Regions from separate parts of the Anaerobacillus sp. ABA4_114 genome, predicted to be linked through region 1. Evidence: a T-box and tRNA genes for the amino acid it is inferred to sense, from the RefSeq annotation. Region 1 holds a T-box; the other regions hold tRNA genes.

Region 1 (5,679 bases):
AATGCTATGATTCAACATTACCAAACAGCACAATGGGTGCTGGATCTTAAAGAAGATGATGTATACTGGTGTACTGCAGACCCGGGGTGGGTTACAGGTACATCTTATGGAATTTTCGCACCTTGGCTAGCAGGTACATCCAATGTTATTCGCGGAGGACGTTTTAGCCCAGAAGATTGGTATTCTACCATTGAAAAATATGGTGTGACCGTCTGGTATAGTGCACCTACTGCATTCCGTATGCTTATGGGTGCGGGTGATGAAATCGTAAAAAATTATGACCTCTCTACACTTCGTCACGTACTCAGTGTAGGTGAACCTCTAAACCCTGAGGTTATCAAGTGGGGCAACAAAGTGTTAGATCAACGTATCCATGATAATTGGTGGATGACGGAGACTGGTGCACAGCTCATCAGTAATTATCCTTCTATGGAAATTAAGCCAGGTTCTATGGGTAAACCAATTCCTGGTGTTCATGCAGCGATCGTGGATGATCAAGGTAATGAGCTGCCAGCTAACCGTATGGGCAACCTGGCTATCAAAAAAGGATGGCCTTCCATGATGCGTGCGATCTGGAATCGTCAAGAAAAGTATGAAAGTTACTTTATGAAGGGCGATTGGTACGTGTCAGGGGATTCTGCATATAAAGATGAGGATGGATACTTTTGGTTCCAGGGTCGAGTTGATGATGTGATCATGACTTCAGGTGAACGAGTCGGTCCATTTGAAGTTGAGAGTAAGCTTGTCGAGCATTCGGCAGTTGCTGAGGCAGGTGTGATCGGAAAACCAGATCCAGTACGTGGTGAAATTATCAAAGCATTTATTGCACTTCGAGATGGTTACGATCCGTCTGATGAACTGATGGAAGAAATTCGTAATCACGTAAAGAAAGGTCTTGCTGCACATGCAGCACCTCGTGAAATCGAATTCCGAGATAAGTTACCTAAAACAAGAAGTGGTAAGATTATGCGTCGAGTATTGAAGGCATGGGAGCTCGATCTACCAACTGGTGATCTATCTACCATGGAAGATTAATAAAAAGTAATCCCCGCAGCTACTGCTGCGGGGATTTTGCTATCCATTGCTGGATGACTCTCCATTACTATTCGAGCTGTTGCTTTGATTAGTGTTGGAATTATTGGAACTTGAATTATTGGAATTTGAACCGGAGCTACTATTGTTCCCTTCCCCAGAATCATTTCCTGAGCTTTCACCGTTCGTCTCTTCATTCCCATCGTTTGAGTCATCGCTGTTACCGTCACTTGAATCATCATTGTTATCTTCACCGGAACCATCATCTTCATCTTCTTTAGGAGGATCTGGTTTATCTTCTTCTTCTGGCTTATCAGACCAATCTCCAGATGTAACTTTTGCAGAAGGAGATGATTCATTCCCGGCAACATCTACTGCTGTAACATAGTAAGCATAAGAACCTGAAGGAATATTGAATGAACTTCCATCAGATGCTTTCACACTACCTAGCTTAGTAAATGAATTACTACCATTTCCTGCACGGTAAATGCGATAACCCACAATATCACTTTCTCCTGATTCGCTCCAGTTAAGAGTAGAGCCGTTTATCGATACGTTACCGACTGCGCCTGGCTTCTTGCCATTTTCTTTAGCGACAGTTCCCTCGGAAACGATGTTCAAGTTTTCGAATTTAGATGGAAGAAGTGTACTAAGGTCGATACCTTCAAAGTAATCTTCTTTAATCATAACGCCGCTTGTGACAAATTCTGCTGGTGTTGAAGAAAGTGCTTCATAAGTTTTCCCTTTAATGACCACATATCTTCCTTGTGTCAAACTGTCATCGACTTCTGTTGGTACGTATTTAGCATTAAACAAATCAGTTTGAACAAGTCCAGCTTGCTGACATAGATCAGATGCGAGTTTTCCAGATATTCCACAGAACGACCTTCTAACAATACCAGTAGGCATATCGAATCGTTTTTGTGGATCCATTATTTCAGGTTTCTGATCATATGCTGCGTTGGCAAACAGTGCCCATAAATTCTTATTTCTCACAGCATAGTTAGAATCCATCCTCATTTGCTTATCATAACCGGTCCATACACCTAGCGAAACATTAGGATTGACAGCAACGAACCAAGCATCTCGATAATCCTGCCCAGTACCTGTTTTACCGGCCCAATCAGCTGAGAATTTCAATTTACCAGGTACATCTTGTGCTGTACCCTGTCTAACTACGTCTCTCATCATATCGATCGTAAGATAAGACGTCTGAGGACTAAAGACTTGAACAGGATCTGCTTTATGCTGGTAAACAACATTCCCATCTCGATCTACAATTTTATCGATCATATAGGCATCGACGAATTTACCGCCATTTGCAAATGTTCCGAAGGCATTGGTGTTTTCTTCAACACTTACACCTCGTTGTAATGCACCGATGGACATCGATGGATTGGTTCGATCATCTAATGTCAGAGTGCTAAAGCCCATTTTCACTAGGTACTCGGTAGCTTCTACCGGGTTTAGCTTAGAGTATATACGAGCAGCTGGAACGTTATAAGATCGTTCAAGAGCCTTTCTTGCTGTTACTAGACCATGATAGTTTGAAGAGTAGTTGTTCGGGTTAAACGCATTTTTCCCTTCAATCGGAAGGTCAGGAATAATGTAGCCCGGCTGAACCTTTCCAATTTCCATAGCTGGCGCATAATCTAGTAATGGTTTCATCGTTGATCCGTTTGACCGGTATGCATTTGTCGCATGGTTAAGAGCTTCTTGGCTAAAGTCTCTCCCCCCGACAAATGATAGGATCTTTCCTGATTTATTCTCGATTAGAATTCCGCCGACTTGCATTGGATATTCTTTGTTAACCATCTCACCCGTCTCAGGATCCTGTACGGATACTGTTTTAGGGCTTTGGAAATAGCTGCCGTTATCAAGAACTTTATCTCTCGCAGCATTCATCGATTCGTATACGTTCTTATGGATCGTTGTGTGGATCTTATAACCATTCTTTCTAAGCTCTTTTTCAGCATTATTCATAAACTCGATGAAAATCTTTGAATCTTTTTCTACTTCAGCCCATTTAAGTCCCATTTTCTCAGCACTTTGTTCTACTGTTCTTGCTGTAACGTTTGCATCATACGTAATCCTATTGTATTGATTGACGCTTTCTGCTAGTTTCTTTCCGTCGTAGCCCTCTTCGTTGGCAATTTGCTCGGCGAGAACAGTTTTAGCGCGATCTTCTATTTCAAACGTCAAGTATGGATACTTCTCAAACGGTGAAGGAGAGGACTTTGCTAGATTTCCTTCGATATCGTATTCTTTTGCTTTAGTGTATTCTTCCTCAGTTATCGACCCTTCTGTATACATGCGGTAGAGGACAAAATTCATCCGGTCGATACCAGGTGTAAGATCATCTTTCACGACTCCTGAGTTTGTAAAAGGAGTGTATGTATACGGGTTTTTCGGTAGTCCTGCAATGAAAGCTGCTTGTGGTAGGTTTAATTCACTAGCGCTCACACCAAAGATTCCTTGTGCTGCAGATTGAATACCTGCAATGTTTCTGCCAGAAGCATTTCGACCGAACGGTACGACATTAAGGTATGCTTCAAGAATTTCTTCCTTTTCAAAGAAGTTTTCTAAGCGCAAAGCTAAAAGCATTTCTTTCGCTTTACGTTCAAACGATACTTCTCTCGTTAATATTTGGTTTTTCACAAGCTGTTGAGTCAACGTACTACCACCGGTACGATCTTCAGAGTTCGTGAGCTCTTGAAGAATCGCTCGTCCTATTGCTTTTGGAACAATGCCTTCGTGGTCATAAAAATATTCGTCTTCAGTTGAAATGACTGCCTTTTGTACTAAAGGGGACACGTCTTTTAGATCGACTTCCTTTCGTTCTATATCAGACCGAAAGTTACCGAGAAGAACATCGTCAGCAAAGTATATCTCACTTGTTTCTTCATAGTTATAGACGTCTCTCTTCATCTCATCATAGGAGCGAATCGGTTCATCTTTTACTAGAGATGCAAAGTAACCTGCACCAACACCTCCGGCAAACAAGCCGCCCATAAGCCCAAGTACTAGAAAAATTAAGAATAAATTCCAAACAACTTTATAAGCGATCCTTGAGCCAGTTAAGATGTTGTACTCTTGCAATCTATCGATGAACGCGTTCCACTTCGACCTGATAGAAGAAAAAAGCTCTCGCATTCCTATACCTCCTCAATTAATCCTATATATTATAGCATATCTAGTCGATATTTGTATAAAGCTTCCTTAAGGAACAGGGGCTAGAATTGACATTAAGGTACAAAGTATGATATTAATTTAGTTAGATTTTTAAACGGGTATGCGAAGAGTGGACGAAGTAGCGTTTTCCTCCCTATTTCAGAGAGTTGGTGGCTGGTGTGAACCAATATAAAGGGAAATGTGAATTACTTCCATGAGCATCTGGTGTGAAGGGCGAAATGCCTGTGTAGCATCAAGACGGACCAGGCCGTTATCCTGATGAAGTGGGAGGAAGGTTATTTCCTTCAACAAGGGTGGTACCGCGATCAAACTCGTCCCTTACCAGGGGCGGGTTTTTTATGTTGAAATTTACTTTAAAAGGAGTCAGTCACATGCATATTTTAGATGAACTAGAAGCTAGAGGGTTAATCAATCAGGTAACTGATGAAGCGGGTCTTAAGAAAGAGCTTTCCGAAAACAGCATTGGAATCTATTCTGGTTTTGATCCGACTGCAGATAGTCTGCATATAGGACACCTTCTTCCAGTACTTGCTCTTAGAAGGTTTCAGCTTGCTGGTCATACACCGATCGCACTAGTTGGAGGTGCGACGGGACTTATTGGAGATCCGAGTGGACGTGCGAATGAGAGGACACTAAATTCTGAGGATATCGTTCAAGAATGGACGAACAAGCTACAAGGACAGCTCGCTCGCTTTCTTGATTTTGAGACTAGTGAAAACCCAGCAAAAGCTGTGAACAACTTTGATTGGATCGGCGGGTTAAACATCATTCCATTTCTACGTGATATTGGAAAGAACTTTGGGTTGAACTACATGCTAGCAAAAGATTCTGTTTCATCCCGTCTCGATGCAGGAATTTCTTTCACTGAGTTCACGTACATGATCCTTCAGTCTTATGATTTTCTTGAATTGTATCGTAATGAGAACTGCCGTCTGCAAATCGGCGGTAGCGATCAGTGGGGGAACATTACTGCTGGACTAGAATTGATTCGTAAAGAAGAAGGATCAGAAGAAGGGGAACGTCCTAAAGCGTTTGGCGCAACGTTTCCACTCGTTACAAAGAGTGATGGATCTAAATTTGGTAAATCAGAAGGCGGCGCAATTTGGCTTGATGCAGACAAAACGTCTCCTTATGAATTCTACCAATTCTGGATCAATACAGATGATCGCGATGTAGTAAAATTCCTATATTACTTTACTTTCTTAAGCGTCGAAGAAATTAAAGAACTTGAAGCTTCTAATAACGAAGCTCCTGAAAAGAGAGAGGCTCATCGTAAATTAGCTGAAGAAGTAACGAAACTTGTTCATGGTGATGAGAAGCTTCAGCAAGCGATCAACATTTCAAAAGCTCTGTTCAGCGGTGACATAAAAGAGTTGACTGCAGATGAAATTCGTCAAGGTTTCAAAGATGTACCTTCTTACCATGTTGAAGAGGAAGAAAAAGGCTTGATCGATT
Region 2 (5,679 bases), 2.9 Mb from region 1:
ATGGATAACAGGTTGATATTCCTGTACCACCTCCTTTCCGTTTGAACGACGGGGGGACGCAGAAAGATAGGGAGAGCGCGCTGCTGGAAATGCGCGTCCAAGCGATTAGGCTGGTGAATAGGCAAATCCGTTCACCGTGAAGGCTGAGTCGTGATGGCGAGGGAATTTAAGTACCGAAGTCCCTGATTCTACACTGCCAAGAAAAGCCTCTAGTGAGGAAAGAGGTGCCCGTACCGCAAACCGACACAGGTAGGCGAGGAGAGAATCCTAAGACGATCGGGAGAACTCTCGTTAAGGAACTCGGCAAAATGACCCCGTAACTTCGGGAGAAGGGGTGCTTCCTCGGGTGAATAGCCCAGGGGAGCCGCAGTGAAAAGATCCAAGCGACTGTTTAGCAAAAACACAGGTCTCTGCCAAGCCGCAAGGCGATGTATAGGGGCTGACACCTGCCCGGTGCTGGAAGGTTAAGAGGAGGGGTTATCCCTTACGGGAGAAGCTCTGAATCGAAGCCCCAGTAAACGGCGGCCGTAACTATAACGGTCCTAAGGTAGCGAAATTCCTTGTCGGGTAAGTTCCGACCCGCACGAAAGGTGCAACGACTTGGATACTGTCTCAACGAGAGACCCGGTGAAATTATAGTACCTGTGAAGATGCAGGTTACCCGCGACAGGACGGAAAGACCCCATGGAGCTTTACTGTAGCCTGATATTGGATTTTGGTACAGCTTGTACAGGATAGGTAGGAGCCATAGAAGCCGGACCGCTAGGTTCGGTGGAGGCGTCGGTGGGATACTACCCTGGCTGTACTGACATTCTAACCCAGCACCGTGATCCGGTGCGGAGACAGTGTCAGGTGGGCAGTTTGACTGGGGCGGTCGCCTCCTAAAGAGTAACGGAGGCGCCCAAAGGTTCCCTCAGAATGGTTGGAAATCATTCGCAGAGTGTAAAGGCACAAGGGAGCTTGACTGCGAGACCTACAAGTCGAGCAGGGACGAAAGTCGGGCTTAGTGATCCGGTGGTTCCGCATGGAAGGGCCATCGCTCAACGGATAAAAGCTACCCTGGGGATAACAGGCTTATCTCCCCCAAGAGTCCACATCGACGGGGAGGTTTGGCACCTCGATGTCGGCTCATCGCATCCTGGGGCTGAAGTAGGTCCCAAGGGTTGGGCTGTTCGCCCATTAAAGCGGTACGCGAGCTGGGTTCAGAACGTCGTGAGACAGTTCGGTCCCTATCCGTCGCGGGCGCAGGAAATTTGAGAGGAGCTGTCCTTAGTACGAGAGGACCGGGATGGACACACCGCTGGTGTACCAGTTGTTCCGCCAGGAGCATAGCTGGGTAGCTACGTGTGGAAGGGATAAGTGCTGAAAGCATCTAAGCATGAAGCCCCCCTCGAGATGAGATTTCCCACAGCGTCAAGCTGGTAAGATCCCTCAGAGATGATGAGGTTGATAGGTTCGGGGTGGAAGCGTGGCGACACGTGGAGCTGACGAATACTAATCGATCGAGGGCTTAACCAAACGAAAAGTAAAGCAGGCTTGGTCATATTCGCAGACCATTGGAGCTCTTGAACAGAAGGCGTTTTCCGCCTGAAGTGAAAGAGTGAAATGGGCAAGAATATAGCCTGCGGCACTAGACATCGCGAAAAATGTTATTGGAATACGTTGCGAGTGCTATCTAGTTTTCAGGGAATGAAAAAATTCCTTGATTTTCTTTCAAGCATATAGTAATATATATCTTGTCCTTGGTTAAACACTTTGTGGTGGATCAACCATTGATTAGTCTGGTGATGAAGGCGAAGAGGTCACACCCGTTCCCATGCCGAACACGGAAGTTAAGCTCTTCAGCGCCGATGGTAGTTGGGGGCTCTCCCCCTGCAAGAGTAGGACGTCGCCAGGCTTGTCATTATTCCACAGTAGCTCAGTGGTAGAGCAATCGGCTGTTAACCGATCGGTCGTAGGTTCGAATCCTACCTGTGGAGCCATTTGCTTCCATAGCTCAGCAGGTAGAGCACTTCCATGGTAAGGAAGGGGTCATCGGTTCGAATCCGGTTGGAAGCTCCAAGACAACATGGCCCGTTGGTCAAGCGGTTAAGACACCGCCCTTTCACGGCGGTAACACGGGTTCGAATCCCGTACGGGTCACCAACTTAATTTATTGTTTTACTCTGTGGAGGATTAGCTCAGCTGGGAGAGCATCTGCCTTACAAGCAGAGGGTCGGCGGTTCGAGCCCGTCATCCTCCACCATTTCATTTATAATGAAGATTACATTCTCAGGAGTACTCTAAACAGAGTGCACTGTTTTTTGTTTGTAAGTTCAGATATACTTCGCCGGTCTAGCTCAATTGGTAGAGCAACTGACTTGTAATCAGTAGGTTGGGGGTTCAAGTCCTCTGGCCGGCACCATCTATTTGTGGAGGGGTAGCGAAGTGGCTAAACGCGGCGGACTGTAAATCCGCTCCCTCAGGGTTCGGCGGTTCGAATCCGTCCCCCTCCACCATTTAGAGCCATTAGCTCAGTTGGTAGAGCATCTGACTTTTAATCAGAGGGTCGAAGGTTCGAGTCCTTCATGGCTCACCATTTTTCGCGGAAGTAGTTCAGTGGTAGAACACCACCTTGCCAAGGTGGGGGTCGCGGGTTCGAATCCCGTCTTCCGCTCCAATATCATATGCGGGTGTAGTTTAGTGGTAAAACCTCAGCCTTCCAAGCTGATGTCGTGGGTTCGATTCCCATCACCCGCTCCATAATGGGGCCTTAGCTCAGCTGGGAGAGCGCCTGCCTTGCACGCAGGAGGTCAGCGGTTCGATCCCGCTAGGCTCCACCATTTATCCTTATATATCGGTATAAGGTTTTTTTTATGTCTAAATTTCCTCAACTATTAAACCTCTTCTCGGAATTACTTCTCCTCTTGTACTTATAAATATCCGAAAATTCGTAGAAATGTTGTCATGACATGAATACTTATTCAAAAAACTGTCCAGTTGAGTCATTAAAAACGGAATGGTTACAATATAGGTAGACATAACTCTAGGAGGACGAGATATGAATAATCAACTATCGATAATTGGAGTACCTATGGATTTAGGTCAAATGAGACGTGGGGTCGATATGGGACCAAGCGCAATAAGGTACGCAGGAATTGTAGAACGATTAGAGAAACTGAATTATGATATAGAAGATCTTGGAGATATTGAAATCGGTAGACCTGAGCAACGTCCAGAGAATCAAGACCATCAGTTAAAGAATCTAAAAGAAGTTGCAGATGCTAGTGAAAAGCTTGCTTCAAGGGTTAACGAAGTGATTGAACGTAAGCGCTTCCCGCTCGTATTTGGAGGAGATCATAGTATCGCAATTGGTACACTCGCAGGAGTTTCGCAGAGCTATAATAATCTTGGTGTGATTTGGTACGATGCTCATGGAGATTTAAATACTGCAGATACATCACCATCCGGTAATATCCATGGTATGCCGCTTGCGGTGAGTCTAGGTATTGGCGATGAGTCGTTAACAGGAATCGCAGGTTACAGTCCAAAGATTAAACCTGAGAACATCGTCATTATCGGAGCTCGTTCTCTTGATGAAGGTGAGCGAGTGTTGATAGAGGAAAAAGGAATCAAAGTGTTTACGATGCATGAAATCGATCGATTGGGAATGACAAAAGTGATGGAAGAAGCAATTGCCCATGTGTCCAATGGCACAGATGGTGTTCATCTAAGTCTTGATCTTGATGGACTAGATCCTCACGATGCACCAGGTGTTGGTACACCAGTTCTTGGAGGAATCAGCTATCGTGAGAGCCACCTCGCTATGGAGATGCTTGCGGAATCGGATATCCTTACTTCTGCTGAGTTCGTTGAAGTGAATCCTATTTTGGATGAGAAGAATAAGACAGCAACAGTAGCTGTTGCACTGATGGGATCTTTATTCGGAGAAAAATTAAAATAACATGATTAACGGCTCTCTAAGAAGTTAGAGAGCCGCTGTTTTATTATTTTTACATTCATCGTATTTATTCAGTAGGTTATCAAGATAAGTGCTGATTTCTACTATTTCTGAGGAACTTAATGGCTGCTTTCTTGCTAAGAGATTCATCTTCTTACGAGAGTCTTCAATTTCCTTAAGTAAAATTTCTTTTTCCCGCCCCTTTGCAAAATCCATTTGCAGACCATCCCTTTCATTCATTTTCCTCTATATACCCGATATGTATGGATTGAAAACCTCTTTTTTAGAAATATATGTATTTTGGTTATTAATAAAGTTTTCTCGTGCTAAAATAGGGGAGGATAAAAAAATTATAAAAAAAAACGAAACTTTATTTTTCCTGGAACGTATTGAATAATAGCCGCAGGGAATAGCGGGGGTTGGATATATGGATGCCATTGTAAAAAGAATAATAGTACAAGTAAGGAAAGGGGACCACGATGCTTTTGGTGAGCTTGTGGAGCTCTATAAGGATCGTGTTTTTGCACTTACTTACCGAATGCTTGGTAACCGTCAAGAAGCTGAAGACGTGGCGCAGGAGGCATTTATTCGAGCTTATACAAACATTGATCGCTATCAAATCGATCGAAAGTTCTCAACATGGTTATATCGCATTGCAACAAATTTGGCGATCGATCGAATGAGAAAGAAGAAGCCGGATTATTACCTTGATGCTGAAGTCTCTGGCACTGATGGCCTAACGATGTACTCACAAGTAGCTGCTACTGATCAATTGCCTGATGATGAAGTTGTTTCTCTTGAAGCACAAGAGGGTATTCATCAAGCGATATTAAGTCTTCCTTTGAAGTATCGTTCTGCTATTACACTTAAGTATATTCAAGAGCTTTCACTAAAAGAGATTAGTGAAATTCTTGAATTACCAGTCGGTACTGTGAAGACCCGTATCCACCGTGGGAGAGAAGCACTTAGAAAGAAGTTACGTGAGTGATGTGAAAGGGGGAGAAACTATGAAATGCCCTGAAGAAATTGTACGAATGATGCATGACGTACTTGATGATGAAGCAACGAGAGAAGAACAACTTACGGTGCAAAACCATTTAAAAACCTGTGCTGACTGTAAGCACCATTATGATGAACTTAAAAAAACAGAATCATTTCTCCTCAGCACGCCTTCTCTTAAGGCACCCGATGGTTTTACATCAAAGGTAATGCAGCAACTTCCTCAAGAAAAGAAGACCGTTTGGATTAAGAGATGGATGAAATCTCATCCGCTGATGGCAGCTGCAGTTCTCTTTCTAGTATTAATGGCAGGATCAGTATATTCTTCATGGACGAGTGAAGATCAAATGACAGCTTTATCTGGTAATCTGACGTTTGATAAGGAAACAAATACGGTTATCGTTCCGGAAGGTGAAGTAATAAAAGGAGATTTAACTGTTAAGAACCGCAATCTTGAAATCGAGGGGAAAGTCGAAGGTGATGTTCTCGTTATTAATGGAGAGCAATATATGGCTTCTGCGGGTCAAGTAACAGGGGAGATCGAGGAAGTCGATCATATTCTTGATTGGACATGGTATCACTTAAGACAAGTATTTATAGATATTGGTGATGTGTTTTCATCTGATAAGTAATCACACTTAAAACCGCTCTTAACCGAGCGGTTTTTTTTCGATTTTAAATCGATTTGAACAAACACGGTTGACTTTGAACATACTAAAAATATGATATAATTAAAAAGT
Region 3 (5,679 bases), 640 kb from region 1:
ATGATGTCTTTATTATTTGCTGCTCGAGTTATTTTTTTGATGTCGAGTAATTGACCGCTACGATACAAGACAGAAGGGAGGAGGACTAGTGCGACTTCGTTCGTCATCTCCTTAATAATGTCGTCTTCATCAATCGTACGACCATCTGAACTTTGCACCTGAATGAGATGTTCGTCTGGTGATAGTCCGTGAAGCTCTAGCTGTGCTTTTATTACATAGATATCTGAAGGGAAAGTGAGTGAATCAGCGATGATCTTCGTTTTCTTATCATATGGCTTGTAAAACGTTGTTAGCATTTGATGGAGGTTAGTGGTGATCGAACCTGTTGTGATCGTTTCGTCTTCTTTTGCTCCGATAAGGGGCGCAGTCATCTTGCCAAGCATTTCTGCCATATAAAACCATGGTTGCTCCGCGTCTGTCCAACCATTGATTCCATGCGTTTTCCAATCGTCAATCGATTGGAGTAGAGAAGCTTCAGCTCGTTTTGAGAGAAGGCCAAGTGAATTGCCATCCATGTAGATGGAATGGTCCGGAGTATAAAACTCATTTTTGAAGTGGCGTAGAGGGTCTTTTTCGTCTAGATCTTTTGCATAATAAATGGACTGTGGTACACTCAATTTACTCAGCTCCTTTAGTATCATAATCGTATGGTAAAGAATGAGAAGCTGTCAACGCTTACATAGCCCGATATGAAAAAACTAAATGTTTTTTTGAAATAATGATTGACGTGTTTTGGCTTAGGGTGTTATTATATTAATTGTCGCTGAAACGGAACAAAACCACATGCGGGTGTGGCGGAATTGGCAGACGCGCTAGACTTAGGATCTAGTGTCTTACGACGTGGGGGTTCGAGTCCCTTCACCCGCACCAGAATAGATGCGCCCGTAGCTCAATTGGATAGAGCGTCTGACTACGGATCAGAAGGTTAGGGGTTCGACTCCTCTCGGGCGCGCCATTACATAACATAGCGATGAAATCGGGAAGTAGCTCAGCTTGGCAGAGCACTTGGTTTGGGACCAAGGGGTCGCAGGTTCAAATCCTGTCTTCCCGACCATCACATAGCGTGGCGGTGTAGCTCAGCTGGCTAGAGCGTACGGTTCATACCCGTGAGGTCGGGGGTTCGATCCCCTCCGCCGCTACCATATAATTAAATAGTGGAGGGGTAGCGAAGTGGCTAAACGCGGCGGACTGTAAATCCGCTCCCTCAGGGTTCGGCGGTTCGAATCCGTCCCCCTCCACCATTTTGGGCTATAGCCAAGCGGTAAGGCAACGGATTTTGATTCCGTCATGCGCTGGTTCGAATCCAGCTAGCCCAGCCATTTTGCGGGTGTAGTTTAGTGGTAAAACCTCAGCCTTCCAAGCTGATGTCGTGGGTTCGATTCCCATCACCCGCTCCATTACATAATTTTAATTAAGACTTTTCCAAGAATGGAAAACGTGGTATACTAACTTTCAGTTATCGTATCACACATACTACCATGCGCCTTTAGCTCAGCTGGATAGAGCAACAGCCTTCTAAGCTGTGGGTCAGAGGTTCGAATCCTCTAAGGCGCGTATCTCAAAACCTCTGAGTGGTTACACCACTCGGAGGTTTTATTTTGTGAGTGAAGATAATGACGAGGAGTTCAAAAAGGCGAACATTCGCGTGAAAAATCAACCCATTATTAATTTTTGCGTATATTCGCACTCGTATCTCTTGATTTTCCCGCTTAATATGCTACTATATCCGTAGAAACCTTATTGCAGTAACTGACGACAAATGTGGAAGTAACCACAAGGGAGCTGTAATGAATAAAGCCGGTCGTCTGGGCGAAGAAATAGTGATATTTCTTAACACTGTCTAGGAGGAATGAGTTCATGTCAGAATCCAAATTATTAGATGGAAAAGCAGTTGCAAATCGTGTGAAAGAACAGCTTAAAGAAAGAGTGGAAGCACTTAAAACACAAGGTGTTACGCCCAGCCTCGCAACGATCCTTGTTGGAGATGATCCTTCCTCTGAAACGTACGTGCGAATGAAGGGGAATGCATGTGAACGTATAGGGATTGTATCAAAAAAGATTCATCTGCCAGAGGAAACAACCACCGAAACGTTGCTTGAAACCATAGAAGAACTGAACCGCGATGATGCTGTCCATGGTATTTTGCTTCAGCATCCTGTGCCGTCTCAAATCGACGAACGCCTTGCATTTGAGACGATCGCGATCGAGAAAGACGTCGATGGCGTGACGAGTGAAGGGTACGGACAGACTGCTCTAGGGTTTGGTACATACCCATCTTGTACCCCTGCAGCAATTATGAAGATTATGGAAGACTATGACATTAATCCTGAAGGTAAGCATGCGGTCGTTGTAGGAAGAAGTCCTATCCTTGGAAAGCCCGTTGGTGCTCTTCTTTTAAATGAAAATGCTACAGTCACGACTTGTCATTCGAGAACTGTTAACTTGGCAAAACATGTTAGTCAAGCTGACATCGTAGTTGCCGCTGTAGGAAAGCCAGAGTTCATCAAGGGTGAATGGATCAAAGAAGGAGCGATCGTTCTCGATGCTGGTTACAACAAAGGCAATATCGGTGATGTCGAATACGAAACAGCAAAAGATAGGGCGTCAGCAATTACTCCTGTTCCAGGAGGCGTTGGTCCTGTTACGATCGCGATGTTATTAAAACATACGGTAGATGCTGCAGAAAAATCTGTAATTAGCTAACGAAAAACTCGGGTATGATCCCGAGTTTTTTTATGTAGGAAAGCACATTTCATGAGCATTTTACTAATTGGTTTGGGAATACTGTGTTAGTCTCGTAATGAAAGATCATTAGTGAAGGGAGCATGAATAATGAAACTAGAAGGTAAAGTTGTACTCGTTACAGGCGCAAGCAGCGGAATAGGTGAAGCAATCGCACGCCATATAGCTGATGAAGGAGCTAACGTGGTACTTGCTGCACGTCGAGAAGAGAAGTTAACTGATCTCGCTCAGTCTTTAAATGATCAATCGAACGGAAAAGCGCTCGTAGTGAAAACGGATGTTACCAAAAAAGAAGACATGGAAAACTTGGTTAAAGAGGCGAAAGATACATACGGCAAAGTTGATATGATCATTAACAATGCTGGTGTTATGCTACTTTCGTTCATGAAGAATGATGAAGTGGATCAGTGGACTCAGATGGTAGACGTAAACATTAACGGTGTTCTTCACGGTGTTCACGCAGTCTTACCAGACATGCTGAAGCAGGAGAGCGGCCACATCGTCAATGTTTCAAGTGTTGCTGGACACGAAGTATTTCCTTCTAGCAGCGTCTATAGTGCAACGAAATACGCTGTTCGTGCATTATCGATGGGACTCGAAAAAGAACTTTCGAAAACAGGAGTCCGCGTAACAAACATCTCTCCAGGTGCAGTGGAATCTGAACTTACAAACCATATAACTGACGACGAAGTGCTAGAAATGTTTAAAGATCGAGCAGCTACGATGAAGAAGCTTCAAGCTGATGATATCGCACGTGCTGTCGTTTATGCACTAACACAGCCTGATTACGTTAACGTTAATGAAGTGGTTGTTCGACCTATGCAGTAATAGACTGGCGAACGTAAGCTTGAATCCAATGAGAATCATTGGGTTCTTTTTTTGTTTCCGAAAACTTCCAAAAAATCCTTGAAACATCGTATATCAATAATAATGGCTATCCGAATCCCGCATTTAATCCAAATATATCAAAATTCGACCAAAAAATTTAGGTGCTCGATCGCTTGATATAAAGAGGTTTTAAAGAAAAGGTTAGATTTCCTCTCACTTAATTTTCTGAAAAATACTTTAATTATTACAGAAAGTGCGTTAGTGTAACTATTAACGGAATAAATAAGGAACGTATCCGAAAATAAAGAGGGGGAATGGCCTTGAGCTTTAATGACCAGAAAGATAGCTATGAAGTTGAAAAGAAATCGATCGTTTCAAAGGTACTTGATGGCGTGGAGCGAGCAGGTAATAAGCTGCCTCATCCATTTATGCTGTTCGTTTATTTATCAGTTGGAATTATCTTATTGTCGTTCGTTGTAAGTATGTTCGATGTGGAAGTGGTCCATCCAGGTACGAAAGAGGAAGTGGCGATCAAAAGCCTCATGTCTGGTGAGGGTCTTACGTATATCCTGACTTCCATGTTATCGAACTTTACTGAGTTTAAGCCGCTTGGACTCGTGCTAGGAATGATGCTCGGAATAGGATTGGCTCAAAAAGTCGGCTTAATTCAGACGTTTATGAAAAAAACGATTATCAATGCACCACCACGTTTTGTAACATATGCGGTTATCTTTACAGGGGTATTAGGAAACCTTGCCTCAGATGCAGCTTTTATTATCGTACCGCCGATAGCAGCGATGGTGTTTTTAACGCTTGGGAGGCACCCGATAGCAGGTCTCGCTGCTGGATTTGCAGGAGTTGGTGCTGGTTTTACAGCAAATATTATTATCGCTGGTACAGATGCTTTACTCTCTGGTATCTCAACAGAAGTTGCCAAAAATATCAGTGATGACCTTGTCGTGACACCAGTAGATAACTGGTACTTCATGTCGTTCTCAGTCATCATGCTGATGGTTGTAGGTGCTTGGGTCACGGAGAAAATAGTTGAACCAAAACTAGGAAAATACGAAGGAGAAGTAACAAAAGAATTAGAGAAAGTAACGGACGTCGAATCGAAAGCATTAAGGAATGCAGGGATTGCTGGTGCAATCTTTCTTACTATCCTAGCGTTAGCAACTTTTTTACCAGGTGCGCCATTAAGTAATGAAGACGGCGGATTGATTCCTTCTCCATTCTTAGACGGTATAGTTCCGATCATCTTATTTATGTTTATCACAGTTTCAGTTGCCTATGGCGTTACAGTTGGCAAGATAAAAGGAACAAGTGATGTTCCACGCTTCATGGGTGAATCTATGAAAGATATGTCTGGATTCATCGTGCTTATTTTCGCGGCAGCGCAGTTTATTGCCTACTTTAATTGGAGCAATATCGGTGTTTGGATTGCGGTATCAGGAGCAGAATTCCTACAAAGTATCAATATGACAGGATTACCTGTCATCGTAGGTTTTATTTTCTTAACAGCCATTTTGAATCTATTTATATTCAGCGGATCTGCTCAGTGGGCGTTGATGGCACCCGTATTTATACCGATGTTTGCCTTATTGGACTTCAACCCAGCGTTCGTACAACTTGCCTATCGGATCGCCGATTCTTCAACGAATATCATTACACCGTTAAATCCTTATGTACCAATGGTCCTTGCATTTATGAAAGAATACGATAAGAAAGCAGGGTTCGGTACGCTGTTCTCTGTCATGCTACCGTATACAGTCGTATTTCTTATCATATGGACAGCGATCTTTATTGTGTGGACACTACTTGGACTTCCGATTGGACCAGGAATTCACATGAAACTATAAATACTACTTGGAGTTGATGGTATGAATTTTGAACTGAGCAACAACCGTATACAAGAAATCATTGAAATGAGAAGACATCTTCACAGAAACCCTGAAGTTAGTGGAGAAGAACGAAATACTGCAACGTTTATTTGTAATAAATTGAGTGAATATGGCATCCCCTTCGTCTCAGGAATCGCTGGGAATGGAATCAAAGGTATTATCGATGGAGGGAAGTCCGGTCCAACTGTAGCATTAAGAGCTGATATTG

What was found. The T-box of region 1 lies ahead of tyrS (tyrosine--tRNA ligase). A T-box ahead of a tRNA ligase gene usually reads a tRNA of that ligase, here a tRNA-Tyr.
Region 2: it encodes a tRNA-Tyr, which carries the amino acid that the T-box ahead of tyrS (tyrosine--tRNA ligase) is inferred to sense. The anticodon was not compared.
Region 3: it encodes a tRNA-Tyr, which carries the amino acid that the T-box ahead of tyrS (tyrosine--tRNA ligase) is inferred to sense. The anticodon was not compared.

The regions. Positions count from the first base shown of each region.
Region 1 is NZ_JBSWUM010000001.1:1,162,502-1,168,180, forward strand. It holds gene acsA (acetate--CoA ligase) at 1-1,035, shown strand, start outside; gene ACXAEY_RS05720 (transglycosylase domain-containing protein) at 1,075-4,185, opposite strand; T-box leader at 4,321-4,546, shown strand; gene tyrS (tyrosine--tRNA ligase) at 4,596-5,679, shown strand, end outside.
Region 2 is NZ_JBSWUM010000001.1:4,026,518-4,032,196, reverse strand. It holds rRNA gene ACXAEY_RS20950 (23S ribosomal RNA) at 1-1,518, shown strand, start outside; rRNA gene rrf (5S ribosomal RNA) at 1,781-1,897, shown strand; tRNA gene ACXAEY_RS20940 (tRNA-Asn) at 1,908-1,982, shown strand; tRNA gene ACXAEY_RS20935 (tRNA-Thr) at 1,986-2,061, shown strand; tRNA gene ACXAEY_RS20930 (tRNA-Glu) at 2,071-2,145, shown strand; tRNA gene ACXAEY_RS20925 (tRNA-Val) at 2,170-2,245, shown strand; tRNA gene ACXAEY_RS20920 (tRNA-Thr) at 2,329-2,404, shown strand; tRNA gene ACXAEY_RS20915 (tRNA-Tyr) at 2,414-2,498, shown strand; tRNA gene ACXAEY_RS20910 (tRNA-Lys) at 2,503-2,578, shown strand; tRNA gene ACXAEY_RS20905 (tRNA-Gly) at 2,585-2,659, shown strand; tRNA gene ACXAEY_RS20900 (tRNA-Gly) at 2,669-2,742, shown strand; tRNA gene ACXAEY_RS20895 (tRNA-Ala) at 2,747-2,822, shown strand; gene rocF (arginase) at 3,041-3,943, shown strand; gene ACXAEY_RS20885 (aspartyl-phosphate phosphatase Spo0E family protein) at 3,968-4,156, opposite strand; gene sigW (RNA polymerase sigma factor SigW) at 4,368-4,928, shown strand; gene ACXAEY_RS20875 (zf-HC2 domain-containing protein) at 4,948-5,571, shown strand.
Region 3 is NZ_JBSWUM010000001.1:1,800,453-1,806,131, forward strand. It holds gene kynU (kynureninase) at 1-641, opposite strand, end outside; tRNA gene ACXAEY_RS09110 (tRNA-Leu) at 786-870, shown strand; tRNA gene ACXAEY_RS09115 (tRNA-Arg) at 879-955, shown strand; tRNA gene ACXAEY_RS09120 (tRNA-Pro) at 978-1,054, shown strand; tRNA gene ACXAEY_RS09125 (tRNA-Met) at 1,066-1,142, shown strand; tRNA gene ACXAEY_RS09130 (tRNA-Tyr) at 1,157-1,241, shown strand; tRNA gene ACXAEY_RS09135 (tRNA-Gln) at 1,245-1,319, shown strand; tRNA gene ACXAEY_RS09140 (tRNA-Gly) at 1,324-1,397, shown strand; tRNA gene ACXAEY_RS09145 (tRNA-Arg) at 1,481-1,554, shown strand; ZMP/ZTP riboswitch at 1,736-1,818, shown strand; gene ACXAEY_RS09150 (bifunctional 5,10-methylenetetrahydrofolate dehydrogenase/5,10-methenyltetrahydrofolate cyclohydrolase) at 1,858-2,703, shown strand; gene ACXAEY_RS09155 (SDR family oxidoreductase) at 2,830-3,570, shown strand; gene ACXAEY_RS09160 (AbgT family transporter) at 3,939-5,429, shown strand; gene ACXAEY_RS09165 (M20 metallopeptidase family protein) at 5,451-5,679, shown strand, end outside.